3 regions of the Cupriavidus sp. SIMBA_020 genome follow, and region 1 is predicted to be linked to each of the others. Evidence: predicted binding sites of a transcription regulator. Region 1 holds the regulator's gene; each other region holds the start of a gene.
The links. The regulator FNR, encoded in region 1, switches genes on or off when oxygen is low (the NO sensors DNR and NnrR bind a similar motif). The targets are predictions, from matches to a motif close to TTGATNNNNATCAA.
Positions count from the first base shown of each region.

Region 1 (9,835 bases):
CTGATCGAGCAGCGCCTGGGCCAACTGCCGGGTGTGGAACTGGCGGTGGCCAACGTGGCAACGCGCCGCGTGGTGGTGCGCTGGCGCGAATCGCAACAATCCGTGTCTGCCTTGCTCGGCGCGCTGGCGGACATCGGCTATATGGCGTGGCCGTTCGAGGTGTCCCGCAGCGACCGCCAGGACCGCCGCGAGCGGCGCGGGCTGTTGATGCGGATGGCCGTGGCGATGCTCGGCATGATGCAGGTCATGATGTACGCGTGGCCGATCTACACGCATGAAGCCACGATCGATCCTGGCCAGCTGCAACTGATGCGCTGGGCCAGCTTCGCGCTGACGCTTCCAGTCGTTTTCTATTCCGCTTCCCCGATCTTTGCCGGCGCCTGGCGCAGCCTGCGGCAACGCGCGATGGGCATGGACGTGCCCGTGGCCATCGGCGTGGCCGCCGGCTTCCTGGCCAGCGCAGTTGCCACGGTGCGTGGCGTGGGAGAGGTGTACTTCGACTCCGTGACGATGTTCGTGGCGTTCCTGCTGCTGGCGCGATATCTGGAGCTGCGCGTGCGTCAGGCGTCCCGAAGCGGCGCCGAGATGCTGGCGCGTCAGTTGCCGGCCACGTGCGAGCGCCTGACCGAGGGGGGAACCGTCGAGCGTGTGCCAGTGGCTCGCCTTGGCGCTGGCGACCGCATCCGGGTCAAGGCCGGTGAAATCGTGCCCGTGGACGGTGTGGTGCTGGCAGGCATCAGTGAGCTCGACGAATCAATGCTGACCGGCGAGGCCCGCCCGGTGCGACGGAGTATCGGCGACGCCGTGCTCGCCGGGTGTTTCAACACGGCTAGCCCGCTCGAGGTGCGCGTGGGACGCATCGGCGCCAATACGCGACTGGCCGAGATCGTGGCGGTGCTGGATCGTGCCCTCGTGGAAAAGCCACGGCTGGCGCTACTGGCCGACCGCGTCGCGGGCTGGTTTGTCGGCGCGCTGCTTGCAATGGCGGCGGTAACCGGCGTCGTCTGGGCTGGCTGGATCGATCCATCGCGCGCGCTGTTGGTGACGGTGGCAGTGCTCGTGGTGAGCTGTCCTTGCGCCCTGTCGCTGGCTACCCCTGCAGCGCTGGCGGCGGCCGGAGCGTCGCTGTCGCGGCGCGGCGTGCTGCTGACGCGGTCTCACGCCATCGAAACCCTCGCACGCGTTACCGATATCGTGCTCGACAAGACGGGCACGCTGACCGAGGGACGCTTCGCAGTGGTACTGACAGAGGCCACCGGCCGCCTCGAAGCGGACGCCTGTCTGGCGATTGCCGCGGCGATGGAGCAGGGCGGGGAGCATCCGATAGCCCGGGCGTTCCGCGATGCCTGCGCGTCATCGTCCGGGCTGGTGCAGCCTTCAGTGGACGATTTGCACAACGCGCCGGGGCAGGGTGTCGAAGCCTTTATCGACGGGCGGCGCATGCGGCTTGGCCGGCGCGACTTCGCGGCTGCGCTGGCGCTGGAAGCTGGCGTCTGTGGCGTCTGGGTCGGCGATGACGCGGTCATCGGCGCCTCCGGCAACCCCCATCGCGGCGCCACCGAGGTCTGGTTAGGGGCTTCCGAGGGCCTGCTGGCGCGGTTTTGCCTGTCCGACGTCGCGCGTGCGCAGACCCCGGCGCTGCTCGACGCGCTCGATCTGCTTGGCGTCCGCACCCATCTGATATCTGGCGACAACGTCGAGGCGGTGCGCTGGTGGGCGGACTATTTCGGCATGGAAACTGCGCAGGGCGCCGTGACGCCCGAGGGCAAACGCGCTTATGTGGCCGCGCTGCAACGCGACGGCGCCGTGGTCCTGGCCGTGGGCGACGGCATCAATGATGCCCCAGTGCTGGCACAGGCGCAGGTCTCCATCGCGATCGGGAGCGGCGCGCCGCTGGCCCAGGCCGGCGCCGACGCGGTTCTCACGCATGGGGGCGTGGCCGAGATTGCCAGCGCCATTGCCGCAGCGCGCCGTACGCGCCGCGTGGTGCGCCAGAACCTCGGCTGGGCTTTCCTCTACAACATCGTGGCCATACCGCTGGCCGCCACCGGGCTGGTCACGGCCTGGATGGCAGGCATTGGCATGTCTGCATCGTCGCTGCTTGTCGTCGCCAATGCCTGGCGCCTGCTGCATGTACCTAATAAGACACTTGTGCCGCACCCGACATCACGCGAGGAGCGCTGACCATGGAAACCCTTTACCTGCTCGTGCCGATGAGCCTGGTGCTTGTGGCGCTGATCGCCGGCGCGCTCTGGTGGGCGCTTAACGCGGGGCAGTACGACGACCTTGACCGGCCCGGCGAAGCCATCCTGCTCGATAACGACAAGCCATGAATTGCAAGCTTTTTACGAGCCATGGTGGCGCGCGGCCGCAACAGTTCCTTTCGTTGAATTGCGACTTGACCGGGATCAACACGCGGGTGGCGGCGGCTTTCTAAAGTCACACCAACACTAGGGTTAAACGATCTTTACTTCTGTATTTGGGGGTCTGAATGGATGTCTCTACCGCGTCTCCACGCGTCGACACCTTTAACTACGGCGTCGTGCGGCAATTTGCCGTGATGACCGTGGTCTGGGGGATCGTCGGCATGGCCGTCGGCGTTCTACTGGCGGCGCAATTGATCTGGCCGGATCTTAATTTCAACACCCCGTGGCTGTCCTTCGGGCGCCTGAGGCCGCTGCACACCAACGCGGTGATCTTCGCCTTCGGCGGCAGCGCGCTGTTTGCCACGTCGTACTACGTCGTGCAGCGTACCTGCCAGGCGCGCCTGTTCTGCGGGCCGCTGGCGGCGTTCACGTTCTGGGGCTGGCAGATCGTCATCGTGGCGGCGGCCATCACGCTGCCGCTCGGTATCACGACTTCCAAGGAATATGCGGAACTCGAGTGGCCGATCGACATCCTGATCACCCTGGTCTGGGTCGCCTACGCGGTGGTGTTCTTCGGCACCATCATCAAGCGCAAGACGCGCCATATCTATGTGGCCAACTGGTTCTTCGGCGCGTACATCCTGACTATCGCCATCCTGCATATCGTGAACAACATCGAGATGCCGGCGTCGATGTGGAAGTCGTACTCCGCCTATGCGGGCGTGCAGGACGCGATGATCCAGTGGTGGTACGGCCATAACGCCGTGGGCTTCTTCCTGACCACCAGCTTCCTTGGGATGATGTACTACTTCATCCCGAAGCAGGCCGAGCGGCCGATCTACTCGTACCGGCTCTCCATTGTCCACTTCTGGGCATTGAACTTTACCTATATGTGGGCTGGCCCCCACCATCTGCAGTACACGTCGCTGCCGGACTGGGCGCAGTCGCTCGGCATGGTGTTCTCCCTGATCCTGCTCGCGCCGTCCTGGGGCGGGATGATCAACGGGATCATGACCATGTCCGGTGCCTGGCACAAGCTCCGCACGGACCCGATCCTCAAGTTCATGGTGGTGGCGCTGTCGTTCTACGGCATGGCCACGTTTGAAGGTTCGATGATGTCCATCAAGACCGTGAATTCGCTGTCGCACTACACGGACTGGACGATCGGCCATGTCCACTCGGGTGCGCTGGGCTGGGTCGCGATGATTTCGATCGGCTCGTTGTACTACCTGTTTCCGCGCCTGTTCGGGCAGAAGGAGATGTTCAGCGTCAAGCTGATCGAGTGGCACTTCTGGATTGCGACGATTGGCGTGGTGCTCTACATCGCCTCGATGTGGATCGCCGGCGTGATGGAAGGGCTGATGTGGCGCGCCACGCAGCCGGACGGCACGCTGACCTACGCATTCGTGGAGGCGGTCAAGGCGAAGTACCCGTTCTACCTGATCCGCCTGCTCGGTGGCCTGTGCTTCCTGACCGGCATGCTGGTCATGGCCTACAACGTGGTGCGTACGATTGTCGGCAAGCCCGCCACGGACGCGCCGATTCCGGTCAGCCTGCAGGCTTCCGCACATTGACCGCCGAGGATTGCTGAGATGTCACAAAAACAAGGATTCTTCACCCACGAAACGCTTGAGAAGAACGTCGGCTGGCTGATCATCGCCACGATCATCGTGGTGAGCATTGCGGGCCTGGTGCAGATTGTGCCGCTGTTCTTCCAGCATTCCACGACCAAGCCCGATGCGGGCATCGTGCCGTATTCGCCGCTGCGCCTGATGGGCCGCGACATCTATATCCGCGAGGGTTGCGTCGGCTGCCATTCGCAGCAGGTGCGCACGCTGCAGGCCGAGACCGAGCGCTATGGCCATTTCTCGACGGCCGGCGAGTCGGTGTATGACCATCCGTTCCTCTGGGGCTCCAAGCGTACCGGGCCGGATCTCGCCCGCGTGGGCGGGCGGTATTCGGATGACTGGCAGCGCATCCACCTGCGCAATCCGCGCGATGTGGTGCCGGAATCGGTGATGCCGTCGTACCCGTGGCTCGAGAAGGCTACGCTGCCGACTGATGATATCCAGGCGCGGATGCGCGCGCTGCAGCGACTGGGCGTGCCGTACACCGAGGAGCAAATCGCCCACGCCCCCGAGGAACTCGCCGGCAAGACCGAAGAGGACGCGATGGTGGCGTACCTGCAAGGCCTCGGCCTGAACCGCCGCAATGTGCGCGTGGACGCCACCACGGCGGCCACCGCCCCGAAGGAGTAAACGCCATGGCTATCCTGACTTCCGCTGCCACCGTGCTGTCGATGCTGGCTTTCCTCGCCATCTGCTGGTGGGCCTGGTCGACGCGTCGCCAGGCCGCCAACGAGGAGTCGGCCATGTTGCCTTTCGCGTTGCCTGACGAGACCACGATAACGACAAGCCGGAACCCACAGCCATGAGCGATTTCATTTCCGATTACTGGAGTTACTACATCACGGCCATCTCGCTGGTCGGCATCGCGTGGTGCGTGTGGCTGCTGTTCTCGCAGCGCCGGGTGCCCAAAAGCCAGGTTGTGACCGAGGATACCGGCCATGTCTGGGACGGTGACCTGCGCGAACTGAACAATCCGCTGCCGCGCTGGTGGATGTGGATGTTCCTGCTGGCCTGCATTTTCAGCCTGGGCTATCTGGTTCTGTATCCGGGCCTGGGTTCCTACGCAGGCGTGCTGGGCTTCTCCTCGCAGGGCGAACTGGCTGCGCATCGCCAGGCCGCCGAGAAGATTCAGAACGAGATCTACGGGAAGTACATGGCGATGGACGTCACGAAGGTCGCAGCCGACCCCGAGGCTCGCGAGATCGGCCAGCGCCTGTTCCTGAATTACTGCGCGCAGTGCCATGGCTCCGACGCGCGCGGCAGCCGCGGTTTCCCGAACCTGGCCGATAACGACTGGCTCTATGGCGGCGACCCTGACACGATCCGTCAGACGATCGCCAAGGGCCGCAACGGCATGATGCCGCCGTTCGCCGGTACCATCGACGCCAAACTCGCCGGGGACACGGCCCAGTATGTGCGCTCGCTTTCGGGCCTGGCGTCCGATCCGATCCGTGCGTCGCGGGGAGAAGGCACCTTCAAGACCACGTGCGCAGCCTGCCATGGGGCAAGCGGCAAGGGGAACCAGGCGCTTGGCGCGCCGAACCTGTCGGACAGCGTCTGGCTCTACGGCAGCTCGGAAAATGCCATCGTCGAGGCGATCCTGAAGGGCCACAACGGCCACATGCCCGCGCACGAGGAAATCCTGACGCCCGAGCGTATCCGCATGCTAACGGCCTATGTGTGGGGTCTCTCCAACACAGGAGCGGCCGGACAATGATCAACAGCCCCCGGGCAGGGCGGCAAGCCGCCTGCCGGGGCGCGAGGAACACCAGATGAACGCGCCCCCCAACGCTGCACAGCCCGTGGCGGACGACGCCGCCACGCCGGAGCCCTCACGGCCGGACAACAGCCCGCCATGGCGCCCGGCAGCCGCGCCTCGATCCGGGCAGCCTGCCCAGCCCGCCCAATCGGCTGAATCTTCTGAAGAGACGCTCTACGAGGTCCGGCGCAAGATCTATCCGCGCTCGGTCACGGGCGCCTTCTCGAGCTGGCGCGTCTGGCTCGTCATCCTCACCCAGCTGGTCTACTACGGCACGCCGTGGCTGCAATGGAACAACCGGCAGGCGGTGTTGTTCGACCTCGGCGCCCGCAAGTTCTATATCTTCGGCCTCGTGCTGTGGCCGCAGGACGTGATTTACCTCGCGGTCCTGCTCGTCATCTCGGCCCTGGCGCTGTTCCTGTTCACCGCCATTGCGGGCCGGCTATTCTGCGGCTACGCGTGCCCACAGACCGTCTACACCGAGATCTTCATGTGGATCGAGCGGCGCGTGGAAGGCGACCGCATCGCCCGCATCCGGCTGGACGGCGACCCGTGGAGCCTGCGCAAGCTGCGGCTCAAGGCGACCAAGCACGCGCTCTGGGTGGTGGTCGCCCTGTGGACCGGCTTCACCTTTGTCGGCTACTTTTCGCCGATCCGCGAGCTGGGCGGGCAGGTGGTTGATTTCTCGCTGGGGCCATGGCAGTCGTTCTGGATGCTGTTCTATGCGTTCGCCACCTGGGGCAACGCGGGTTTCATGCGCGAACAGGTGTGCAAGTACATGTGCCCGTACGCGCGCTTTCAGAGCGTGATGGTCGACCGCGATACCTTCGTGGTGACCTATGACGTAGGTCGTGGCGAGCCGCGCGGCAGCCGATCGCGCAAGACAGACCGGCAGGCCGCCGGCATTGGCGATTGTGTCAATTGCAGCATCTGTGTGCAGGTCTGCCCGACCGGGATCGACATCCGCGACGGATTGCAATACGAGTGCATCGGTTGCGGAGCTTGCATCGACGCCTGTAACCAGGTCATGGACAAGATGGCCTATCCGCGCGGCCTGATCCGCTACACCTCCGAGAACGCAATGCGCAAGAGCCTGTCGGCGGTGGCGGCGCGCAGGCGGCTGTTCCGCACGCGGACGATCATCTACGCGGTGATCTGGTCGGTGCTGGTGGGGGGCTTTATCGGGTCGCTGGCGATGCGCGCGCCGCTCAAGGTCGATGTCATTCGCGATCGTGGTGCCCTGGGCCGCGAGGTCGAAGGTCGATGGATCGAGAACGTGTACCGGCTGCAACTGATCAATACCACCGAGGCTCCGATGCGCGTCCGGGTGCAGGCGACGAGCGCGGCGCTGCAAGGGCTGACCATCGAGTACGACAAGTCGGCGGAAACACTGGCGCCCACGTCGAACCGCTTGTTGCCCGTGCGTATCCGTATCCCTATCGACGACGCGCCAGAGGGTACGCACAAGATCCGCATCACGGTCACGGGGGAGGGCGTGGACGATGCGCGGGAACGCGCGCAGATCCAGGAAGCGACCAGCTTCATCGTGCCGCGCGGCCTGTAGTGCGGGTCATCCAGGAAACTATCGACGCAAGGAGTAGGCAATGACAGCGCAACAAATCAAGCCGTGGTGGAAGGAACCGTGGCCGTGGTTGTTGATGAGTGGCCCGCTGCTGGCGATGATCGGCTGTGGCGTGACGATCTGGCTCGCCAATACCCACGCCGACGTGCCGGTGCGCAATGCTGCGCGGCATGGGCTGGTGGTGGAAAAGCTGGATGGGTCCGCCGCACGCGCCGACGCCCATGTCAATGACACGGCGAGGCGGCCATGAGACTGCGCTGGCTGATGTGGGTGATGTGGCCAGCGTTTCTGATCGGCGGCGTGGCCACGGCAACGGTGTTCTCGATTGTGGATCCCAGTGACCTGAACTTCTTCGGTCATCCGGTCGACGCGTCGCGCGAAGCGATCTACACCGTGGGATTCCTGTTGGCGTGGCTGTTCTGCGCCTTGTCGAGCGGCTTGACGCTCTACACCATGCCGACGCCGCTCAGCGATACCGATGAACTCGAGTAGCCCGCGCACCACCGCCGGCAAGGTGGCCTCAGCAGGATCGGTTGTAGATCTGCTTGATGCCGGCCATGTCGATGAGCTTGACGTGGCGCTGGCGGATCTGGATCAGGCCCGCCTCGGCAAAACGGGAGAACAGGCGGCTGACGGTCTCCAGTTTCAGGCCCAGATAGCTGCCGATCTCCTCGCGGCTCATGCGCAGCACGAACTCGCTAGACGAGTAGCCACGCGCCGACAGGCGCTCGGAAAGATTGACGAGGAACGCGGCGAGCCGCTCCTCGGCGCGCATCGAGCCCAGTGTCATCAGCATGACCTGGTCCTGCGAGATTTCCTTGCTCATCAAGCGCAGGAACTGGGTTTGCAGCGAGGGCAGGTCACCCGACAGCGCCTGCAGCTCGCTGAAGCGTACGACGCAGACTTCGGCGTCCTCGAGGGCCGTGGCATCGGAGGCATGCTGCATTTCGCCAAGGCCATCCAGGCCGACGATCTCGCCGGGCAGATGGAAGCCGGTGATCTGCGAGCGGCCATCCTCGAGCGTCACGTGCGTCTTGAGCGTGCCGAAGCGCACGGCATAGACGGCGGTAAGCGGATCGCCCATGCGATACAGCGTTTCGCCCTTGTGCACGCGCACGCGTTCCTGCACGAGCGTGTCCATCTTCAGGAGGTCCTGCTGCGACATGCCTACCGGCAGACAAAGCTGACCCATCCCGCACGTGGAGCAGCGGGGCGAGATCTCGGTGACGGGAATGGAGGTAAGCAATTGAGGGCTCTTGGTGATGCGCATTGCAGCAGGGGCGCGACAAGTCAATTTTACCGCGTGAAGTGACGCGGAAGCGAGGGACCGTTGCCATTTGGTGTGCTTTTCAGTGTTTTTATCGTTGCGTTGTTTGGTGGCGTCCACTGTGCCGCAATGTGCGGCGGCATAGCGATGGCCGCCGAGCAGCGCGCGGCAGTGCGCGTGCCAGTGACGATCCATCGCTCGCCGCGCGGCTGGCTTGTCGAACTACTGGCGATGCACGCCGGGCGCCTGACCACCTACGCATTGTTGGGGGCCGTCATGGGTGCCGTAGGCGCCACCGTATGGAAGCAGGACTATCTGCCCGTGCAGCGATGGCTCTATGGCGCAGGCGGGGCGATGCTGGTGACGTCGGGCTTTTGGCTGTTGCGTGGGCGCAGCATGCGCGCGGCGCGCCTGGAGGCGCTCGCGGTGCGCGTGGCCCAGGGGGTAGTGGGTCGCATGGGCGCGCTCGGTATCAGGCTGCCCGCCGGCCTCGCCCGACATACGCCGCTCATGAGGCGCTTCGGCTTGGGGCTCGCCTGGGGAATCGTGCCGTGCGGGATGGTCTATGGGGCACTCGCGATGGCGCTGCTGGCCGGCAATGCGGTGTCCGGCGCGCTGGTGCTGTTCGCCTTCGGGCTGGGAACGCTGCCAAACCTGCTGGCGATTTCGGGGCTTTCGGGGTATGTGCGCCATTTGTCGCGCCGGCCGGTGGTCCGGGCCGTGGCGGGGGTGCTGATCATCGGCTTCGGCATGGTGGGCGTGGCGCGGGCGGTCTGGCTGCCGGAGACCCTGGCGGCGCATGGGTTTTGCGTGGTGTTCTGAGGCAATTCCGAGCGGGGGGCAGCCCATCCGGGTTCGTGCCATTTGCCACGCCGGGCAGCGGGCGGGTTGCGGACGGGGCCGGGAATGCCATACAATCGCGAGAACCACGGTATCGCGCCATGTAATTCCCTGGCGTCGCCGGGCCGGCATCCCTGATCTGGGATGCGTGTCCATGGGTCCGAGGCAGCATTGGCTTGCCGGATCCGTCCCCACAGTTCATCCGGTTCAAAAGATCTGGTTTAAGAGGCCGGGCGGCCTTGTGGAGTGGTGGCGCAGGCGCAGGACGAAGCTTGTCCGGGCCGATATCCGTTTTTTCTTGCCGCCTTGGCAATCTGATTGTCCTGGCGAATGTCCGCTCCAAGGGGAAGGGTTCCGCCTGCGAGGGTAAAGGCGAGAGCGCGACGCAAGAGG
Region 1 is NZ_JAWRWU010000004.1:252,870-262,704, forward strand. Features, by position in the region: gene SB751_RS10355 (heavy metal translocating P-type ATPase) at 1-2,184, shown strand, start outside; gene ccoS (cbb3-type cytochrome oxidase assembly protein CcoS) at 2,187-2,333, shown strand; gene ccoN (cytochrome-c oxidase, cbb3-type subunit I) at 2,492-3,940, shown strand; gene ccoO (cytochrome-c oxidase, cbb3-type subunit II) at 3,959-4,624, shown strand; gene SB751_RS10375 (cbb3-type cytochrome oxidase subunit 3) at 4,630-4,800, shown strand; gene ccoP (cytochrome-c oxidase, cbb3-type subunit III) at 4,797-5,711, shown strand; gene ccoG (cytochrome c oxidase accessory protein CcoG) at 5,767-7,317, shown strand; gene SB751_RS10390 (hypothetical protein) at 7,358-7,585, shown strand; gene SB751_RS10395 (hypothetical protein) at 7,582-7,827, shown strand; gene fnr (fumarate/nitrate reduction transcriptional regulator Fnr) at 7,856-8,581, opposite strand; gene SB751_RS10405 (sulfite exporter TauE/SafE family protein) at 8,666-9,424, shown strand.

Region 2 (9,835 bases), on a different contig from region 1:
AAGTCGATGCCATGCCCGGCCTCCACCGCCGCGATGTCGAGCGTGCCGTGGCACATCAGCGCGCCAATGATCGTCTTGCGCAGGTGGTCGTCTGCGGACATGCCAAAGCCGCGCGCCACCGGCAGCCGGCCCTCGTCCAGCGCGGCGTAGTACTCGTCCGTGGTGCGCGCGTTCTGCACGTAGTGGCCGGCCACCGCGCCAATCGCCGAGACGCCGAAGCCCAATTGATCGTGCCCCGCATGCGTGGCGTAGCCCTGGAAGTTGCGTTGCAGGCGCCCGGCCTGCTGGGCGATGGCAAGGTCGTCGTCCGGCAGCGCGAAATGATCCATGCCGATATAGACATAGCCGGCGGCGGTCAGGTGCTCGATCGTGGATACCAGGATGTCGAGCTTCTCGCCGGCGGGCGGCAGCGCCGCCTCGTCGATACGCCGCTGCGGCTTGAACACATGCGGCAGGTGCGCGTAGCTGTAGACCGAGAGCCGGTCCGGCCGCAGCGTCAGCACGCGGTCGATGGTCGCCGCGAAACGTTCGGTGGTCTGGTGCGGCAACCCGTAGATCAGGTCCATGCTGACCGAGCGGAAGCCGAGCCGCCGCGCCGCCAGCACCACATCGCGCGTTTCCTCGTAGGACTGCACGCGATGGATCGCCTGCTGCACCTTCAGGTCGAAGTCCTGCACGCCAAGGCTGATCCGGTTGAAACCGAGTTCCGCCAGCAGCGCCATGCGCGCATCGGTCACGCGGCGCGGATCGATCTCGATCGCGTGCTCGCCATCGGGCAGCAGGTGGAAGTGTTGCGTCAGCGCCGCCATCACGCGGCGCATTTCGTCGGGATCGAGGAAGGTCGGCGTGCCGCCGCCCCAGTGCGATTGCATGACCGCGCGGCGCTCCCCGAGCCGGCCGGCCACCATCGCCATTTCCCGGGCGAGGTAGTCGACGTAGCGCGCGCTGCGCGCGTGGTCCTTGGTGATGATCTTGTTGCAGCCGCAGTAGTAGCAGATGTTCTCGCAGAACGGGATGTGCAGGTAGAGGGAGAGCGGCGCGGGCGAGTCGGCGCGGCAGGCGTCGAGCGCGGCGAGGTAGCGCGCGTCGTCCATCTCCGCCTCGAAGCGGTCGGCGGTGGGGTAGGAAGTGTAGCGGGGGCCGTTGCCGTCGATACGGCCGGCCAGGCTGCGGAAGTCGGCCAGCGCGCGGCGGTCGAACGCCGTGGTGGCAGGCATGCTGGGGAGGGTGGGGGCTGACATGGCGCGCTCTTTTTGCAGGCGAAGATGGTCACGATGCTATGCCGCTGCGCCACCGCTCACCTTGACGCGCATCAAGCGCACGCCGCGCTTGCGCCCGCAGCCCCGCCGCCGTGGGGCGTTGGCGTCATCCGAGCGTCACGAACGGCCGATAGGCTCTGCCCGCCGTCCCCCCTCCACCCGATTCCAACGCCCGCCGACCATGCGCCCAGCCTCGCCCAGAACGATGTCGTCCGCCGTGCCGGCGCGCCGACGCATGCTCCGGTCGTTCGGCACGCTGGCCGCGATGCTCGCGGCTCCGGCCGCCTTCGCCCAGCCCCAATCCGCCAACCCCGCCGCCGCACAGCGCCGGTCGCTGGTGGTCGGCCACCTGCTCGACCGCGTGGGGCCGCAGGCGGATCTGGCGCGCGACTACCTGGCCGGCGCCAAGGTGCTGTTCGATGCGACCAACGCCTCGGGCCAGGGGCCACGCATCGTGCACATGGTGCGGGATGCCGATGCCAGCCCGCGCATCGCCACGTCGCAGGCCATCGGCATGGCCGAGTCGGACCACATCGACGTGCTGTTCGGCCCCGGCGACACGCTGCTGCCCGCGCTGGCCACCTCGTCCGAACTGAGCCGGCGCGGCGTGCAGATCGTCGCCCCGCTCTCCGGGCTCTCGCTGGCTGCCGACAACATCTGGTTCACGCGCGCCGACTATCAGGCGGAGCTGGACGCCGCCGTGCGGCAGTTGCGCAGCTATGGCCTGAAAAACATCGTGCTGGCCGTGTCGCCCGATTTCGCCGCCGGCACGCTCGCGGCGGGCACGCCGTGGCTCGAACGGATGGAGCGCGACCTCGCTACGCGCGCCGTAACGCTGACCGGGAGTGTCGATGACAGCGCGCGCCGCATCGCCGCAACGCGGCCCGGCGCGGTCATCGTGGCTGGCGACACGCTCGCCTACGGCAGCCTCGGCCGCGCGCTGGCCGCGCAAGGTTGGTACGGCTTTCTGGTGGGATTGTCGGCGGTGAGCCCGGCCGCCGCGCGCGAGATTCTCGGCGGCCACTACGCGGGTGGCGTGGTGGTCACGCAGGTGGCGCCCGGCCCGCAGGAATCCACGCTGCGCGTGGTCAAGGAGCACGTGGCGCGGATGAAGCAATACCTGGACGAACCGCCCTCGCCCGCCACGCTGGCCGGCTACATCGGCGCGGCCTGGCTGGTGCGGGCCGCCAGCGCGGCCAGGGCGCCGGGTGCGCTGGAGCTGCGCCGCGCGCTGCAATCGCGCATCGACGTGGGCGATTTCACGCTCGACTTCACGCGCGGGCTGCGCGGCTCGCAGTACGTGCAGCTGGCGCCGATCGGCAAGTCGGGCGTGCCGCAGCGCGCCTGACCCAGGCGCCTATATCTATCAGTCGCGCGGCAGCGTGATGCGCACGCGCAGGCCGCCCTCGACGCGGTTGTCCAGCGTCAGCTCGCCGCCATGGCGATTAACGATATCGGCGGCAATCGACAGCCCCATCCCCACGCCGCCGGTGGCCCGGCTGCGCGACGACTCCACGCGATAGAACGGCTCCAGCACGCGCGGCAACTCTGCCGGCGGAATGCCGGGGCCGTTGTCGCAGACGTCGATCTGCACGCGCTCGGGGCTGTCCGTCAGCACGATATGCGCGGCGCCGCCGTAGCGGTGCGCGTTCTCGACGAGGTTGACCACGGCGCGGCGCAACTCCGCCGGGTAGGCCAGCAGCGGCGCGGCGGTGCCGGAGAGCCGCACGTCCTGGCCGAGTTCCTCGGCATCGTCGACGATGGCCTGGAGCAGCGCCTGCACGTCCACGCGCTGGCGCGGGCCGGTGCCGTCGTCGCGGTCACGCAGGTAATAGAGCGTGGCATCGATCAGCCCGTTCATCTCGGCCAGATCCTGCCGCAGCCGGTAGCGCACGTCGTTGTCCTCGATGCGCTCGATGCGCAGGCTCATGCGCGTGAGCGGCGTGCGCAGGTCGTGGGAGACTGCCGCCAGGAAGCGCGACTGCTGCGCCAGCTGCGTGCGGATGCGTTGCTGCATCAGGTTCAACGCCTTGGTGGCGGCGCGCGCCTCGGCCGGCCCCGTGTCATCGTCGAGTGGCGGTGCGTGCACATCCTGCGCCAGCCGGTTCGCGCCGGTGGCCAGCCGCTGCACCGGCCGCGCCAGCAGCCGCGCGCCGACCCACGACGAAATCACGATGGCGATGAACTGGAAGATCATGCCCGGATGCAGGGGCCAGAGCCCGTGCCAGGGGGGGAAGTGGCGGGGCGGTCCAGCCGGCCCGCCCCGCCGGTCCGGATCACCGGGACGGAACATGCCGCGATCCCCGGACGGGCCGCCTTCGCCCGCATCGTCATCTTCCTCGAAACGCGGTCCGCGCTGCGGCGGCTCGAGGCGTCGGAACGGCTTGCCGGCGGCGGCGGCCTCCGAGGCTGCCTCGCGCATACGCTCTTCCCAACGGGCCGAGCCGGGGCGCGGGAACAGGCCCTCGATGACGGTCACGCCGAGGACGTGCACCGCCACCATGATCGCGGCCATGACAAGGAACAGCCGCAGGAACATCGAATCGAAGGGGCGACGTCGCGTGGCGGTGTCCATCCGGACGGCAGCGCTGGCGTTCGGCGGCGGGGAGGACGCGGCCATGCGTCAGGAATCCACGCTGACCGTGAAGACGTAGCCCTCGCCCCGCACCGTGCGGATCAGGGCCGAGTCGCGCGGGTCGTCGCGCAGCTTCTGGCGCAGGCGCGAGACCAGCAGGTCGATGCTGCGATCGAACACATCGAGGTCGCGGCCGCGCGCCTGGTTGATCAGCATCTCGCGGTCCAGCACGCGGTTCGGGTGCTCGATGAAGGTCAGCAACAGGCGGAATTCGGCGTTCGAGAGCGGCACGACCGTGTCCTCCTCGTCGACCAGCTGGCGCAGCGTGGTGTTGAGCCGCCACGCGCCGAACTTGACTTCGTGCCCTGCCGGGGTGGGTGCTGCACGCCGCACATCCGCCCGACTGCGCCGCAGCACGGTGTGGATGCGCGCCACCAGTTCGCGCATCTCGAACGGCTTGGTCACGTAGTCGTCCGCCCCCACCTCGAGCCCGACCACACGGTCGGCCAGCTCGGCGCGGGCAGTCAGCATGATCACGGGAATGTCGGTGCGCTCGCGGATCTCGCGGCACAGCGTCAGGCCGTTCTCGCCCGGCAGCGAGAGGTCCAGGATCACCAGGTCATAGTGGTGCTGCGCCATGGCCGTGCGCATCGACGCCCCGCCTTCGGCCCCATCGGCCGCCATGCCGAACGTGGCCAGGTATTCGGCCAGCATGGCGCGGATCTGGGGATCGTCATCGACGATCAGCAGGCGGGTAGGCAGGGCGGGAGTGAGGTCCATGGCAAAACGGGAGGGATGGGAAACGCCGGCGGGCGGTGCGGACAGCCGATGCGCGAAAACTGGCAGGCGCCCGCGCAACAGCCGGCGTCCAACTGTACCAGTTTGCAATATCGGCGCTGTGGCGGCTTTGTATCGGGCTTGATACGTACGCTGTGGATAACTTCGCCTGATAAAACGACGCCCCCGGCACTGCCGCGCCGGGAGCGTTCAACAGGGAAGAGCCAGGCACGCAAGCGTACCCAGCCGCACCGCTAACCGAAGGGCAGGCGCGGCACGGCGCCAGTCGCCGAGGCGTCTGACGCGTCGCCATATTAGAAAGCGCCGGGCGCGCGGTCTTGTCCGCCTTGTATCGGCGGTGATGCGTGGGCTGGGGCGAGGGTGCGGCTCAACCTGCCACGGGCTTGCCGGGCGCGCCCGGCGTACCCAGCAGCGCCTTGAGATTCGCCAGCCGGTCCTTGGGGCTCATGGCCGGGGTCTCGTCGACGGGGGCCGGCGCTTCTTCGAGTTTCATTTCGGCGATGAAGCGCGAGGGTTCGCAGGAGTAGGTGTCCCGGGCGCGCTTGCGCTTCTTGCACCAGCTGATCTGGAGGCTGCGCTGGGCGCGGGTGATGCCCACGTACATCAGCCGGCGCTCTTCCTCGATTTTCTCGTCGCTCATGTCTTCGTCCTCGCGCGCGTGGGGCAGGATGCCCTCTTCCACGCCCACCAGGAACACGTGCGGATATTCGAGGCCCTTCGAGGCGTGGAGCGTGGAGAGCCGCACCGCGTCCGGGTCTTCCTCGCGGCCTTCGAGCATGCTCATCAGCGCCACGGTCTGGGTCAGCTCCAGCAGGTTCTTGCCTTCGTCGCCAAAGCCGTCGGCGTTGTCGAAGCCGGTGGCCTCGCCCTCCCCGGCTTCGGCTTCCGGGCGGGTGCCCTTGCGCTTGAGCCAGTCGAGGAATTCGAGCGTATTGGTCCAGCGCGACTGGGCCTGGCGTTCGTCGAAGGTATCGTACAAGTACGATTCATAGTGGATGCCGGCCATCATGTCGTCGAGCAGCACGGTGGCCGGATCAGTCTTGGCGCGGTCCGCCAGGCGCACCATCGACTCGCAGAACACACGCAGCGGCTCCAGCTGGCGCGGCTGGAGCTTGCCCTCGATGCCGCCCATCATCGCGGCCTCGAACAGCGACACCTTGGCCTGCCCCGCGAACGTGCCGAGGGCCTCCAGCGTGGTGTTGCCCACGCCGCGCCGGGGCGTGGTGATGGCGCGGATAAAGGCGGGGTCGTCGTCCGGATTGGCAATCAGCCGCAGGTAGGCGCAGATATCCTTGATCTCGGCCTTGTCGAAGAAGCTCTGGCCGCCGGACAGCACGTACGGAATCCGCTCGCGCCGCAGGATCTGCTCGAACAGCCGCGCCTGATGGTTGCCGCGATACAGGATGGCGTAGTCGCGGAACTGCGCGCGGCGCTCGAACTTGTGGGCGGACAGGCGGAACACCACCGACTCGGCCTCGTGCTCCTCGTCGTTCATCGGGTGGATGGCGATGGGGTCGCCCATGCCGTGCTCCGACCACAGCTTCTTGTCGAACAGCTTGGGATTGTTGGCGATGACCGCGTTGGCTGCCTCGAGGATGCGCACCGTGGAGCGGTAGTTCTGCTCGAGCTTGATGACCTTGAGGTCCGGGAAATCGGTCTGCAGGCCGCGCAGGTTGTCCAGCGTGGCGCCGCGCCAGCCGTAGATGGCCTGGTCGTCATCGCCCACGGCCGTGAACGCCGGCGCGCGCAGGTGCGAGCCGCCGGCCAGCAGCTTGAGCAGCGCGTACTGGCAGGCGTTGGTGTCCTGGTATTCGTCGACGAGGAAGTAGCGCAGCCGGTTCTGCCATTTCAGGCGCACGGTCTCGTCACGCGCGAACAGCTCGGCGGGCAGGCGGATCAGGTCGTCGAAATCCACCGCCTGGTAGGCGTGCAGCGTGGCCACGTAGTTGCGGTAGACCGTGGCGGCCTGGTGCTCGTCGGCATTGGCGGCCTGGGCCAGCGCGGTCTCGGGGTCGACCATGCCGTTCTTCCACAGCGAGATCGTGCCCTGCACGCTGCGGATCAGCTTCTTGTCCGTGGTGGCGAGCTGCTCCTGCACCAGCCCGAAGCAGTCGTCCGAATCCATGATCGAGAACTGCGGCTTCAGGCCGACGTGCTCCGCCTCCATCCGCAGGATCTGTACGCCGAGCGAGTGGAAGGTACACACCGTGAGCTGCTTGAGCGGAATCCGCTTGCCCTCGCGCGTGGTCTTGCCCTCCATCAGCTTGGCGATGCGCTCCTGCATCTCCTTCGCCGCCTTGTTGGTGAAGGTGACGGCGGCGATGTGGCGCGGCTCGAAGCCCTTGTCCTCGATCAGGTGGGCAATCTTCTGCGTGATGACGCGCGTCTTGCCGGACCCGGCGCCCGCGAGGACGAGGCAGGGCCCGTCCAGATAGCGAACGGCTTCGGATTGGGCGGCGTTGAGTCCGTGGGTCATGGGTGGGCGGGTGCCGGATGGCGCACGCTTGGCGGGCGCGCGAAAGGCGTCGATGTTAACACGCAGGGTGGCCCGCGCCGGTGCCTGATGGCGGACATCAAGGACGCGAGTGCTACCAGTGTTTCATCGCGGTAACACTTCGTAAAAGTGACGTCAGAGGGGGCACCCGGGGCATGGAGATTGCCTCATAGGGTCATGCGGGACCGGCGGCGACGCCGTCCTGATGACAAATTCGGCACATTCGGAGGCGATCATGAAAACAATGCGGACCCTGGCGAAAGTTACGCTGATCGGTGTCACGCTGGCGGCCTTTGGCGGCTGCGCGGACATGAGTCCCAAGCAACGCAACACCGCCATCGGCGCGGGCGTGGGCGCGCTGGGCGGCGCGGCGTTGACCGATGGCAGCGTGCTCGGCACGGTGGGCGGTGCGGCGGTGGGCGGCGTGGTGGGTAACGTCGTCACCAAGGATGGCCGCTGATCCGGCGCGGCGCGCCCCCCCTCGGGGCGGCAGCGGGTAGTCAGCGGGTAGTCCTTACCCGCAGGCGGCAGGAATTACCGCCGCGCCCTCCCCGGCCCCTAGCAAGGTGGCGCTGGCGCCGCGTTGACAAAGGTCAACCCGTCCCGTACATTCACGCGCATCCAACCGGGAGAGCGCGCAGCCATTGCGCCGCCGAAGGGGTATCACCCGAAAACTCTCAGGCACCACGGACCGGTCGGATCGGCATGCAACATGCACACGATGCATGCCGCACTCTGGAGAGCGACACCCGCCCGTGCCAACGCATGGCGAGCGTGTCCACCGAAGGGGCGCGCGATGCGGCAAGCTGCATCGTAATCTCTCAGGTATCGAGGACAGAGGGGTCATCCGCCGCGGCGGATTGGTGGCATTGCCATCGATCCCCACGGCGGATGACCCTTTTTTTGTTTTCGCTGCCGTATTCGCTCCAGAGGATTTCCCATGACGCTCCAGGCCACGCCCCTTAACGCCATCCACCGCTCGCTCGGTGCCCGCATGGTCGATTTCGGCGGCTGGGACATGCCGGTCAACTACGGCTCCCAGATCGAAGAACACAACGCGGTGCGCGGCGATGCCGGCATGTTCGATGTCTCGCACATGTGCGTGGTGGACCTGTCCGGCCCCAACACGCGCGCCTTCCTGCGCGGCCTGCTGGCCAACAACGTCGACAAGCTCCAGACCCCGGGCAAGGCCCTGTATGCGTGCATGCTCGACGAAAAAGGCGGGGTCATCGACGACCTGATCGTCTATTTCTTCGCCGAAGACCGTTTCCGCCTGGTGGTGAACGCCAGCACGGCGCTGGGCGACATCGAATGGATCACAGCCCGCAACGCAGCCACCGGCAGCGGCGTGACGATCACCCCGCGCCGGGGCGACGTGGCGCCGGCCGGCGTGGGCAAGCTGGCGATCATCGCCGTGCAGGGCCCGAACGCGCGTGCCAAGGTCCACCAGGCCTTCCCCTCGACCCAGCCGGCGGACGCGCTCAAGCCGTTCAACGCCGTGGTGGTGCAGGACCCGATGATGGGCGAGCTGATGGTGGCGCGCACCGGCTATACCGGCGAGGACGGCTTCGAGCTGGTGGTGGAGGCCGAGAACGTGGCCGGCTTCTGGGAGAAGCTGCAGTCCGTGGGCGTGCGCCCGGCTGGACTTGGCGCGCGCGACACGCTGCGCCTGGAAGCCGGCATGAACCTGTACGGCCAGGACATGGATATCCACACCTCGCCGCTCGACGCCGGCCTGGCCTGGACCGTGGACCTGCAGAGCGAGCGCGATTTCACCGGCAAATCCGCGCTGCTGGCGGCCGGACAACACAAGACATTTGCCGGCCTGATCCTGCGCGACAAGGGCGGGGTGCTGCGTGCGCACCAGAAGGTGATCACCCCCGCCGGCGACGGCGAGATCACGAGCGGCACCTTCAGCCCGTCGCTCTCCCAATCCATTGCCTTTGCCCGGCTGCCGCAGGGCGTTGTGCCCGGCACCGAGGTCCAGGTCGAGATTCGTGACCGCAAACTGACCGCGACTGTGGTTAAACTGCCGTTTGTGCGCAATGGCAAGGCACTCGTGAGCTGAGGCATCCGCCCGGCTGACACCAACGGTCGCCATCACGCCTGCCCGGCTGGCCCCGGCAGGCGAACCGAAACAAGACAAACACTGCATTCCCGGAGAACCCGTCATGAATTTCCCTGCTGACCTGAAGTACACCGAATCGCACGAGTGGGTGCGCGTTGAAGCCGACGGCACGCTGACGATCGGCATTACCGACCATGCGCAGGACGCGCTGGGCGACATCGTCTTCCTGGAGCTGCCCGAAGTCGGCAAGTCGGTAGGCGCCGGCGACGCGCTGGCCGTGGTGGAGTCCGTCAAGGCCGCTTCCGACATCTACGCCCCGGTGGCCGGCGAAGTCATCGCCGTGAACGAAGCCGCGAGCGCCGCGCCGGAATCCGTCAACGCCAACGCCTTCGACGCATGGCTGTTCAAGCTGAAGCCGGCCAATGGCGACGATGTGAACGGCCTGATGACCGTCGACGCCTACAAGGCCAGCGTCGGCGCCTGACGCGCTGTACCAGCCGTCTCCCGAGCCAGGAGGCGGCGCCCGAGATGCCCGCGCGGCGGCCAGGCTGACCACCTGCCGCCCCGCCCCACGAGAGACTTGCCATGAATGCCCCGCTTCCCATGAACGCCGCCCAAGGTAGCCGGCCCACGCTGGCCGA
Region 2 is NZ_JAWRWU010000013.1:110,337-120,171, forward strand. Features, by position in the region: gene hemN (oxygen-independent coproporphyrinogen III oxidase) at 1-1,241, opposite strand, end outside; gene SB751_RS22220 (ABC transporter substrate-binding protein) at 1,441-2,607, shown strand; gene SB751_RS22225 (ATP-binding protein) at 2,626-3,879, opposite strand; gene SB751_RS22230 (response regulator) at 3,883-4,614, opposite strand; gene SB751_RS22235 (UvrD-helicase domain-containing protein) at 5,000-7,108, opposite strand; gene SB751_RS22240 (glycine zipper 2TM domain-containing protein) at 7,362-7,586, shown strand; glycine riboswitch at 7,743-7,830, shown strand; glycine riboswitch at 7,852-7,974, shown strand; gene gcvT (glycine cleavage system aminomethyltransferase GcvT) at 8,067-9,194, shown strand; gene gcvH (glycine cleavage system protein GcvH) at 9,298-9,678, shown strand; gene gcvP (aminomethyl-transferring glycine dehydrogenase) at 9,780-9,835, shown strand, end outside.
Region 2: a site for FNR is predicted at 1,303-1,316, ahead of hemN (oxygen-independent coproporphyrinogen III oxidase). Genes of this name have one in related genera too.

Region 3 (9,835 bases), on a different contig from region 1:
ACATGGTTGTCTCCGTTTGTGTATTTTTTTTGATGTCTGCCGCTTAGTTCGACAGTTGCTGCATCACGCTGTACAGGTCCGACTTGCCTTCGAAGCCGATACCCGGCAGGTCCGGCATCGTGAGGTAGCCTCTCTCCACCTTGACCCCGTCGGGGAAGCCACCGAACGGCTGGAAGAGATCGGGATAGCTTTCGTTGCCACCCAGGCCGAGGCCGGCCGCGATGTTCAGCGACATCTGATGGCCGCCGTGCGGAATGCAGCGGCGCGCCGACCAGCCGTGCTCCTTGAGCATGTCCAGCGTGCGGAGGTACTCCACCAGGCCGTAGCTCAGCGCGCAGTCGAACTGCAGCCAGTCTCGGTCAGGACGCATGCCCCCATAGCGGATGAGATTGCGAGCGTCCTGCATCGAGAACAGATCCTCTCCGGTCGCCATCGGCTTGTCGTAGTAGTTGCGCAGCGTGGCCTGCAGCTCGAAGTCCAGCGGGTCGCCCGGCTCTTCGTACCAGAAGAGGTCGTATTGCGAGAGCGCCTTCGCATACTGGATCGCCGTATCGAGGTCGAACCGACCATTGGCATCGACCGCCAGCTTCTGCCCGTCCTGCAACACGCTCAGAATGGAGTCGATACGACGCAGGTCCTCGTCGAGCGATGCGCCACCTATCTTCTTCTTGACCACCGTATAGCCGCGGTCGATGTAGCTGCGCATCTCGTCCTTCAGCTTGCCGTGATCCTGGCCCGGATAGTAGTAACCACCCGCCGCGTAGACGAACACCTTGCGGTCCGCCTGGCCATTGCCGTATCGGTCAGCCAGCAGCTGGAACAGCGGCTTGCCCTCGATCTTGGCCACGGCATCCCAGATCGCCATGTCGATCGTGCCGATGGCGACAGACCGCTCGCCGTGGCCGCCGGGCTTCTCGTTCTTGAACATGGTGTCCCACACCTTGTGCGGGTTCAGGTTGTTTCCGGTGCTGTCGACGAGCGATTCCGGGTCTGCTTCCATGATGCGGGGGATGAACCGCTCGCGCATCAGGGTGCCCTGTCCATAGCGACCGTTGGAATTGAAGCCATAACCCACCACCGGCTTCCCGTCGCGGATCACGTCGGTGATCACGGCGACCAGGCTGAGGGTCATCTTGCTGAAGTCGATGTAGGCGTTGCGGATGGGCGAGCTGATTGGGAAGGTCTTCTCGCGGATTTCTACGATTCTCACAATGTGTCTCCTGATACACAGAACGCTCACGCCCATCGGCGTGGTAGTGCGTAGCATAGGTGCGGAACACTGTTCTAGAATTGAATCAAAATCACAACATTATTAAATCAAAGTGAAAGCTGACCTCGCCACGGAACTTGAGTTCTTCGTCCTCGTCGCCAAGCTGGGCACCCTCTCCGGCGCCGCGCGCGAACTCGACCTGACGCCTCCCGCCGCCACCAAGCGCCTTGCGCAAATGGAGAGCCGTTTGGGTGTGCGCCTCGTCAACAGGACCACGCGAAGTATCAGCCTCACGACGGAAGGCGAGACGTATCTCTCTTACGCGACGAGAATTCTGGCGGATCTTCAGGAGATGGAGAATGTCGTCTCCAGCAGTGGGTCGGAGCCGCGCGGACTATTGCGCGTGAACGCGACGCTCGGCTTCGGTCGAACGACGATAGCGCCTCTCGTTTCTGAATTCGCCAAGCGGTACACGCACGTTGAAGTCCAACTGGAAGTGACAGACCGGCCGGTCGACCTGGTCGATAGCGGGATCGATCTGGCAATCCGATTCGGCGCCCTTCCCGACCGCCGGCTCTCTGCGCGCCGCATCATGTCGAACCGGAGGTTTATCTGCGCATCGCCGGGATATCTCGAGCGGTTCGGCACCCCCAAGACCCTCTCCGATCTGATGCACCATCGCTGCATCATCCATCGTCAGAATGACAGTGCCTACGGCGTTTGGCGCTTTGAACATGATGACCGTCACGAGACCGTCAAAGTCAATGGCGCGCTATCCAGCAACGATGGAGACATTGTCTTGGGGTGGGCTCTCGACGGCCACGGCATACTGATCCGCTCCGAATGGGATCTGGCCAAGTATGTGGAGAGTGGCCGGCTGAGAATTCTGCTGCCCGAGTACAAGCTGCCATCCGCTGACCTGTTCGTGTACTACTCGCAGCGGCGAAACCAGACGGCACGAGCGCGCGCCTTCATCGATTTCGTCACCGAGAAGCTCAAGGGGACCGGCATTAGGAAGAAGCCTAAGGCAGACCGCACCAGTTGAGCGGCCAGAGTGCCGGGCCATCGCGCCCGAACAGACGCCCAGGTAAATGACTGGCATGGAGAATGGATTCGAGAACCATGACCGATCCCGTCTCCAACGCCGGCACGATTCCGGCGCCGCCCCGCTCCAGCAGCAGCCGCGACACCTCGCCTCGTTCGAGATGGCGATGGCAACTGCGTGTCGCTGACACATTCGCTCGCCATGCCGGCCGGGGCGATTACACCCTGACTGGGGTTTATGTACGACGGCTGCATGGGTGTGTTCGATCCCCGGCCCGGTCGGGCCGGGAGCATTGCGCCGGGCAAGCGCTGCTTCACGTCGTTTTGCCCGACGATTGTGTTCCGGGACGGCAAGCCCGAGATTGTGCTTGGCGCGCCCGGAGGCGGTGTCGGCACCCCGGTTCTCGTCGACCAGCAACGCCATCGACATCTGCAACCGGGTACCCCTGGCAGTGGCTCGTGCCGGTCTCCGAGTGCCGAAGACCGGCCGTCCTTGCCGCGTTTGCCGCTTCCGCCAGTATGCAATGTCCGAACTCGAGCAGTTCCATCTGAAGTAATGAGCGTGCGCGTGAAGACCACTGCACTGCGACGAGCCTATGGCATTGATCGTCGTCAATGCCTGCGGTGATTCAAGGCCGGATCGGGCGGTATGTGGCTATCGTATTAGGAAAATTACTACGACCCACGCTTCTTTCGTCGTTCGGAGACAGCCCATGTTGAGCGCCCATGAAATTGCTGCGCTAATGGTTCTCGATTCTCGGGGATCAGGCGCTGGCATTGACGTCACGGATCTCGCCGAGTTGGCGCAACGCCGACTGATCGATCTTCAGCAGCCTCAGCCATCAGGCCGCCCCATCCGCCTCACACGCGAGGGATACCGGCTTCTCGGCGCCATGACGAGGCCGGGCGGAGAGCGTACGAGCCTCGCGTCGGCTTCAGGAAATTAGCACTGGGCGCCGCCTAGGCCCGCAACCGCGAATTGTGCTGGCGCCGACGTGCCTAGCGTTGGCGAAGCGAATGCGCCGCAAGCGCCCCCGCGGCCGCTGCAAACGCAGCAACGATGCTCATGCTTCGCCACGGGTGCTCATGGGCATAGCGGTCAGTCGCGTCAACCCACTGGCCGACCTGCACCTCCTGTTCGCGCCGCAGGGAGGAAAGCCGGGCCTGCAAGGCATGCAGGCGTCCCGCAATTTCATCCCGCGTGCGCTCGGATCTGTTGTCCACTTCGGCGACGATATCACGCAGGAGCGCTTGGATATCGGCGATCAGCATGCTCGAATCCCGACGCAGTGCCTTTCTGTGCTCGATGAAATCAGACTTGATCTCGTTCATGTTCCTTGTCCTTTCCGGGAGTCGCTTTGGCCCGCTGGGGGCGGACGCTGAGTCGACTATAGGCGGCCCGGATCTCCGATACTTGATCGAGGACAAGGCAAAAGGTGCGCTGCAGAAGGGGGCCTGCTCGCTCGCCACGGTCGGGCGTGTCCATCAGCGCTACATCACCGGCGCATCGCCATGCCTCGCCCGTTGCCTGCCACTCCGGGTGCACCCTTTGTCCAGTTCCATCACCATAGTCAGCGTCATGGCGACGAGCGCCAGACTGATCCATGCGTTGAGCGACACCGGGATAAGATGCACCGCCTCACTCAGCCCCGGGATGTACATCGCCGCCATATGCAGCGCCTGAGCGGCAAGCACGCTCACCACCAACATCGGATTCGAAAAGAAGCCCAGTCGCAGCACAGACTGGCGCTCCGACCGACTGTTGAAAGTCTGTACGTTCTCGAAGAGCACAAACAGCAGAAGGAGAAGGTTGCGGGCCTCCTCCTCCGGATAGCCGTGCTTGAGCATCCAGTAAAAGGTCACGAAGCCGCCTGCGCCCATCACAAGTGTCGAATAGCCGATGCGACGGATCATCACGCGGTCGAAAATGGGTTCCTGAGGCTTTCGGGGGGGATACGACAGCTCATCGCCTTCGGCATGCTCCGCGGCCAGCGCTACGTCCTGAATGCCATTGGTCACCAGGTTGAGCCAGAGGAGTTGCACCGGCAGCAAAGGCATTGGCAGCCCGAGAGGGATCGCCAACATGAACAGCGTGACCTCCGCAGCGCCCGTGGATACCAGCATGAAGATCACCTTGCGGATGTTCGCGTAGGCTACCCTGCCCTCGCGGATGCCACTAACAATCGACGCAAAGTTGTCGTCTGCGATGACGATATCCGCGCTTTCCTTGGCCACTTCGGTACCCTTGCGCCCCATCGCTACGCCGACATGGGCATGCTTGAGCGCAGGCGCGTCGTTCACCCCATCGCCAGTTACCGCGATGAAATGCCCCGCCCTTGCCAGCGACATCACAATCGCCAGCTTCTGCTCAGGACTCACTCGCGCATAGATCCGCGCATGCCGCGTCAAGTCGTCGAGCGCTTTCTCGCCGAGTTGCTCGGCCTGGCGAACCTGGCCCCCCGTCACCACCTGTTCAGCACTGAAGCGTATCCCTGCCTCGGTGGCTATCGCACTGGCGGTGACCGGGTCGTCACCTGTCACCATCGCGATCTCGATGCCGGCGTTGTAGCATTCTCGAATCGCATCCGGCACCTCGGGTCGAACCGGGTCCTGCATGCCTGCCAGCCCCAGGAAGGTCAGATTGACCAGATGCCCGTGGCCGTAGACCTCGTCCGGCTCGGCGCCGATGGTTCCCTCGGCGAATGCCAACACACGCAGTCCTTGCGCGGCGAGTGCCTCCTTCTGTTGCAGCAGCACTTCCCGCTGAATCGGCGAGACGCTCCCCCGCACATCCACCTGGTCGCACATTGCGATCAACGTCTCTGGTGCGCCTTTGACGAAAACGCGGATCCGGTCTTCGTGCCGGTGGAACGATGCCGCATATCTCAGGTCGGGCTCATAGGGAATGCGTGCGACAAGCGGATACCGCTGCCTGACCTCGTGAACAACGGTGCCGCCCTTGTGCGCCGCAGCCAGAAGCGCGATGTCCACGGTGTCCCCGGTACCGGACCAGCCCTTCGCCTCCCTGGCGAGCTGCGCCTCGTTGGGCAGTGCCGCCGCCCTCAGCAAGGCTGACACGCGCGTCCTGGCCTCCTCATCGGTGGTGTCCGCGGTGTGGATGGCGCAGCGGTCCACATCCGGGCCAACATCGCAAGATAGCGCAGTCCCATCAGGTAGCCGGATGTCTGTCACGACAAGCTCGTTCATCGTCAACGTGCCAGTCTTGTCCGTGGCAATCATCGTGCACGAGCCCAGCGATTCCACAGCGGGCATCTTGCGCACGATGACGTTGGCCTTTGCCATCCGCCGCATGCCGATGGCCAACGCCACCGAGATCGCCACGGGCAGCCCTTCAGGAATCGCGCTTACCGCCAGCCCCACTGACATCATGAAGAGTTCGGACAACGGCATGCCGCGCAGCAAGCCCACCGCTACCAGCAGGGCCACGGCAACGCCTACCGCCAGGGCGATCAACCGCGAGAAGCGTTCAAGTCGGATGAGGAGCGGGGGACGTGATACCGATTTTCGGTTCAGTTCACGGGCTATTCGTCCGAACTCGCTTGCTGCACCTGTTGCCACCACGACGCCCCGGCCCCGCCCCCGGTTCACCACGGTGCCCGCGTAGGCACGGCACAAGCGATTGTGAGCCTCGTCATCGGCACATTCGTGCATTGCGCGCTTTCGTACAGGCAGGGATTCGCCGGTTAGCAGCGATTCATCGCACTGCAGATCTGACGCTTCCACGAGTTCAAGATCTGCCGGCACCCTGCCACCTGCCTCCAGCAGCACAATGTCACCCGGCACCACACTGCGCGCCTCGATACGCTGCTGCGCGCCATCGCGGATGACAGTGGCATCCGGCTGCTCCATCTTGGAAAGTGCGGCGGCAGCCTTGTCCGCAGAATGCTCCTGCGCGGTGCCGACGACCCCGTTGATCAGCAGCACGACAGCGATGAACAAGGCGTCCCTCGGCTCGCCAAGGGCAAGCGATACCGCTGCTGCGGCGAGCAGAATGTAAATGAGCGGGCTCAGAAACTGTCGCAGGAATACTGCGACGATCGACGGCGGCTTTGGCCGCGGTAGCGCGTTGGGGCCTATCTCGACCAGGCGCTGGGCCGCCTGCGCGGTGGTCAACCCGAGTTGGGCCATTGTGGGACGCGCCCCGCTTTGGCGACTGCCATCTCCTTGGGCGGGACGGTCGGCCTCTGCGGCACTGGACCGGTCCACAGGAGAGTCTTCGCCGTTTGTCCGGTGCATGTCGGTCGCGTCAAAGTGATGTTGGGGACAGCGGAAAAATTTCGAAGAAGGCGTCTTTGACGGCCTGACTCGCCCACTGATCGTCATCTAGCATATTTGAGCGCATCCGGACTCAATTGACGTGGATCAAGTGACGGTTGGCCGCCGTCCGGCACGCCCCGTGAAGCTGGCTTGATGCAACGCAAACCACGGCTAGACGCAACACCTACATTCGTCCTACCGAGGCCTCCCCAAAGTGGAGCGGCATTCTTGGCAACATTGTGAGCATCCTATGGACGAACTCAAATTTATCCCCTACCAGCCCATTAGGGGCCTGCTGCCACGCACCGCCTCCGGCACGACCGGGCGGGTAATCGCCCTGCCACAGCCGGACCGCACAAATGGTCTGCCGCTGATGGGGGCGTTGTGGCAGCGCATGAGTACCCGTGAGTTCGACGAGCAGCCGCTGCCGTTGCAGCAACTGAGCGAATTGCTGTGGGCCGCAGCAGGGATCAATCGCTCGCAAGGCGGCGGGCGTACCGCCCCCTCGCCGCACGGCGAGGCCGTCATCGACGTCTACGCAGCGCTGCCCGCCGGCCTCTACCGCTACGACCCAGTACACCATTGCCTGGCGCTGAAACGCGCGGCGGACGTGCGCAGCATGACCGGCTATCAGGATTTCGTCGGCATGGCGCCGCTGGACCTGGTCTACGTGGCCAACCACGGCCGGATGCAGGATGTCCCACCCACGCTGCGCGACACCTTTGCCGCCGCCGCGGCTGGCGCCATGGTCCAGAACGTCTATCTCTACTGCGCCTCGGCCGGGCTGGGCGCCGTAGTGCGGGGCTGGATCAACCGGCGTCAGCTGGCAGAGCATATGTCGCTTAACGAGGACGAGGAGCCGATCCTGTCGCAGACCATCGGACGTCCGGCACTGCCCCACCGATCGCCAACCTAGACGCCCTGGCCGAAGCGCCACTGAGAGAAATCAGGAGACACAACCATGATCAGGAACTTCGGCAGTGCGGATGAGATCCGCAACGAAATCCTGCGCCGCCTGCAGGAGAACGCCGACCTTGGCGATGACTGCCGCGACTGCGACATCCCGTTGCCGCAGCGTGTCGACGCTGCTGCCAACGGCGGCTGCAATTGGACTATTGAAGCCTTCCCGGCAGTCAGGCCGTCGTGCCTGCCCACGATCAAGGCCGTTACGACAGAGATGATGCGCGAGTACGAACTCCGCTAGCCAGTCTCCACAGCGTCTTCGGACGATTGCCAGGTGCGACAACAGGGGTAAAGCATGAAATCAGATCATCAGATCCAGAAAGACGTCACCGAGGAACTAGACTGGGACCCGGCCATAGACGCGGCGTCCATTGGCGTGGAGGTCCACAAGGGAATTGTCACACTGAGCGGACACCTATCCAGCTACTCGGAGAAGCTCGCCGCCGAGCGCGCCGTGGAACGAATCTCTGGCGTACGTGCCGTCATCATCAAGCTCGACGTACATCCGCCCGGCGCACTCCTTGACGAAGCCGTTGCCGAGGCAGCCCGCGAGGCCCTGCAATGGCACGTGCATCTGCCCGCAGATGCCATCAAGGTGCGCGTCGAGCGCGGGTGGGTGACGCTATCGGGCGATGTCGATTGGGGCTACCAGAAGCACCTGGCGGAACGCACGGTAAGCCAGTTGCGCGGTGTGATCGGCGTGGTCAACAGCATCCGGATGCACGAGAAGGCAGCGTCCCCCGACGTGGAGAAACGCATCGAAGAGGCGTTGCGCCGTCATGCCGTGCGCGAGGCCCATCATATAACTGTGAAGGTCGAGGGCGGCACGGCCACGCTGAGCGGGCACGTGGACTCCCTGGCCGATCGCCGCGCCGCTGTCGGCGCCGTATGGTCGGCCCCGGGCATCTCGGCGGTCATCGACCAACTCGAGACGCGGCCGTAACCATGCATGAAGCAAAACGGTCGTACAAGGGGTTCCAGATCATACTCTTTGTCCCCGACGCCATTGCTGCGGGCCACCCCGGCGGCAGTATCCATATTGGCGCCCCGGAAGGCGGCATCGGCATTCGGTTTACGCCTGACTGGCCCGCCCCACCCGAGAGCGTGGAACAAGCCGAGTCATGGCTGTTCGCCTATGCTGCGGGGATCGTCGACTGCGAACTTGCGGGTGGCTTCGGCATCGACCTGCGCCACGATTGAGTTATGCCGGGCCAGGAAGACGCCGCCTGCGTTTGCTCGAGGCCCGTGGGAGCGAGCGCAACCGCGCGCGGCCTCGGGGGATGCAGCGGGTTGCGCGCCGAGGAACATCCGGCACAGAACGGCACCAGCGCGCAAGCGGCGAGCGCCCACCATCGCCCCCGCCTTGCCTGTTTTGCCTGTTTTGCCTGTTGGCACGAGCGCAAGTACTTCTCCATGGCGTACCTCCAGGCCCTGTCCGGCTTTACAACGCGAAGCGGAAATGGCCACTGTGCAGCACGATATGCCGCGCTTCCGTCATCTCGAACAAGGCGCCCGCAACGCGCTCAATGTCTTGGCGGTTGCTCATGAATGCCGGCAGCAGATCCTCGCTGAGGTATGAGCGGGCGCCAAAATGATCCTCGAGCGCCTCGGCGGTAATCTCATATGTCGCAGGCACACCGTCCACTGTTGCTGAGCATTGCAGACTGGGACCGGTCGGGTAGTAATCCGGCATTTCGCCGGCAAATTCGATCTTGTGCATAGGTATCCGCCATCCGACGGCCGTGTCGGTCTTTCCAAGGTAGGGGCCACCAGGACTTGCAGGTTGACCCCAGTCAATGAAGTGCCATTAGCTTCCCCATGACATGCATCAACTGGCAGCCGCATCCCGCACCTATGCTGAAGCGGCGTCTATCTACCCGCACACCGGTACCGCTTAACCGGCGTCCTTCCAAGGGGACCATGTCATGTATCAGACCATCCTCGTCGCCATCGATGGCAGCGACTGCGGCAATCTCGCCCTGGACGAGGCCATGCGCCTCGCGGCAATGTGCAATGCGACCCTGCATATTGTTCACGTGATCGACAACAGCTATCTCAAGTACGACATGGGCTACGGCAATCTGGGAGACTTGCGCCCCGCCTTGCTTGAGGGCGGACGCAAGCTGCTGACCGAGGCCGAGGCGAGGGCTCATGCTGGTCATGTCACATGCCGCGCGGAACTGCTTGACGAACTGCTCGGGCTCGGCGACGTTGCCACGATGATCAACGCGGCGGCGCAACGCGCCCACGCCGACGTGGTCGTACTTGGCACGCACGGCAGGCGCGGGGTGCGGCGCCTGGTAATGGGCAGCGTGGCAGAGGGTCTGGTGCGGGAATCGA
Region 3 is NZ_JAWRWU010000006.1:225,995-235,829, forward strand. Features, by position in the region: gene SB751_RS14410 (tripartite tricarboxylate transporter substrate-binding protein) at 1-4, opposite strand, end outside; gene SB751_RS14415 (mandelate racemase/muconate lactonizing enzyme family protein) at 44-1,210, opposite strand; gene SB751_RS14420 (LysR family transcriptional regulator) at 1,323-2,255, shown strand; partial or broken gene SB751_RS14425 (gamma-glutamyltransferase) at 2,379-2,718, shown strand; gene SB751_RS14430 (YqjD family protein) at 3,254-3,586, opposite strand; gene SB751_RS14435 (cation-translocating P-type ATPase) at 3,746-6,403, opposite strand; gene SB751_RS14440 (SagB/ThcOx family dehydrogenase) at 6,783-7,448, shown strand; gene SB751_RS14445 (hypothetical protein) at 7,494-7,736, shown strand; gene SB751_RS14450 (BON domain-containing protein) at 7,791-8,438, shown strand; gene SB751_RS14455 (hypothetical protein) at 8,441-8,695, shown strand; gene SB751_RS14460 (DUF1488 domain-containing protein) at 8,937-9,215, opposite strand; gene SB751_RS14465 (universal stress protein) at 9,421-9,835, shown strand, end outside.
Region 3: a site for FNR is predicted at 6,628-6,641, ahead of SB751_RS14435 (cation-translocating P-type ATPase). Genes of this name have one in related genera too.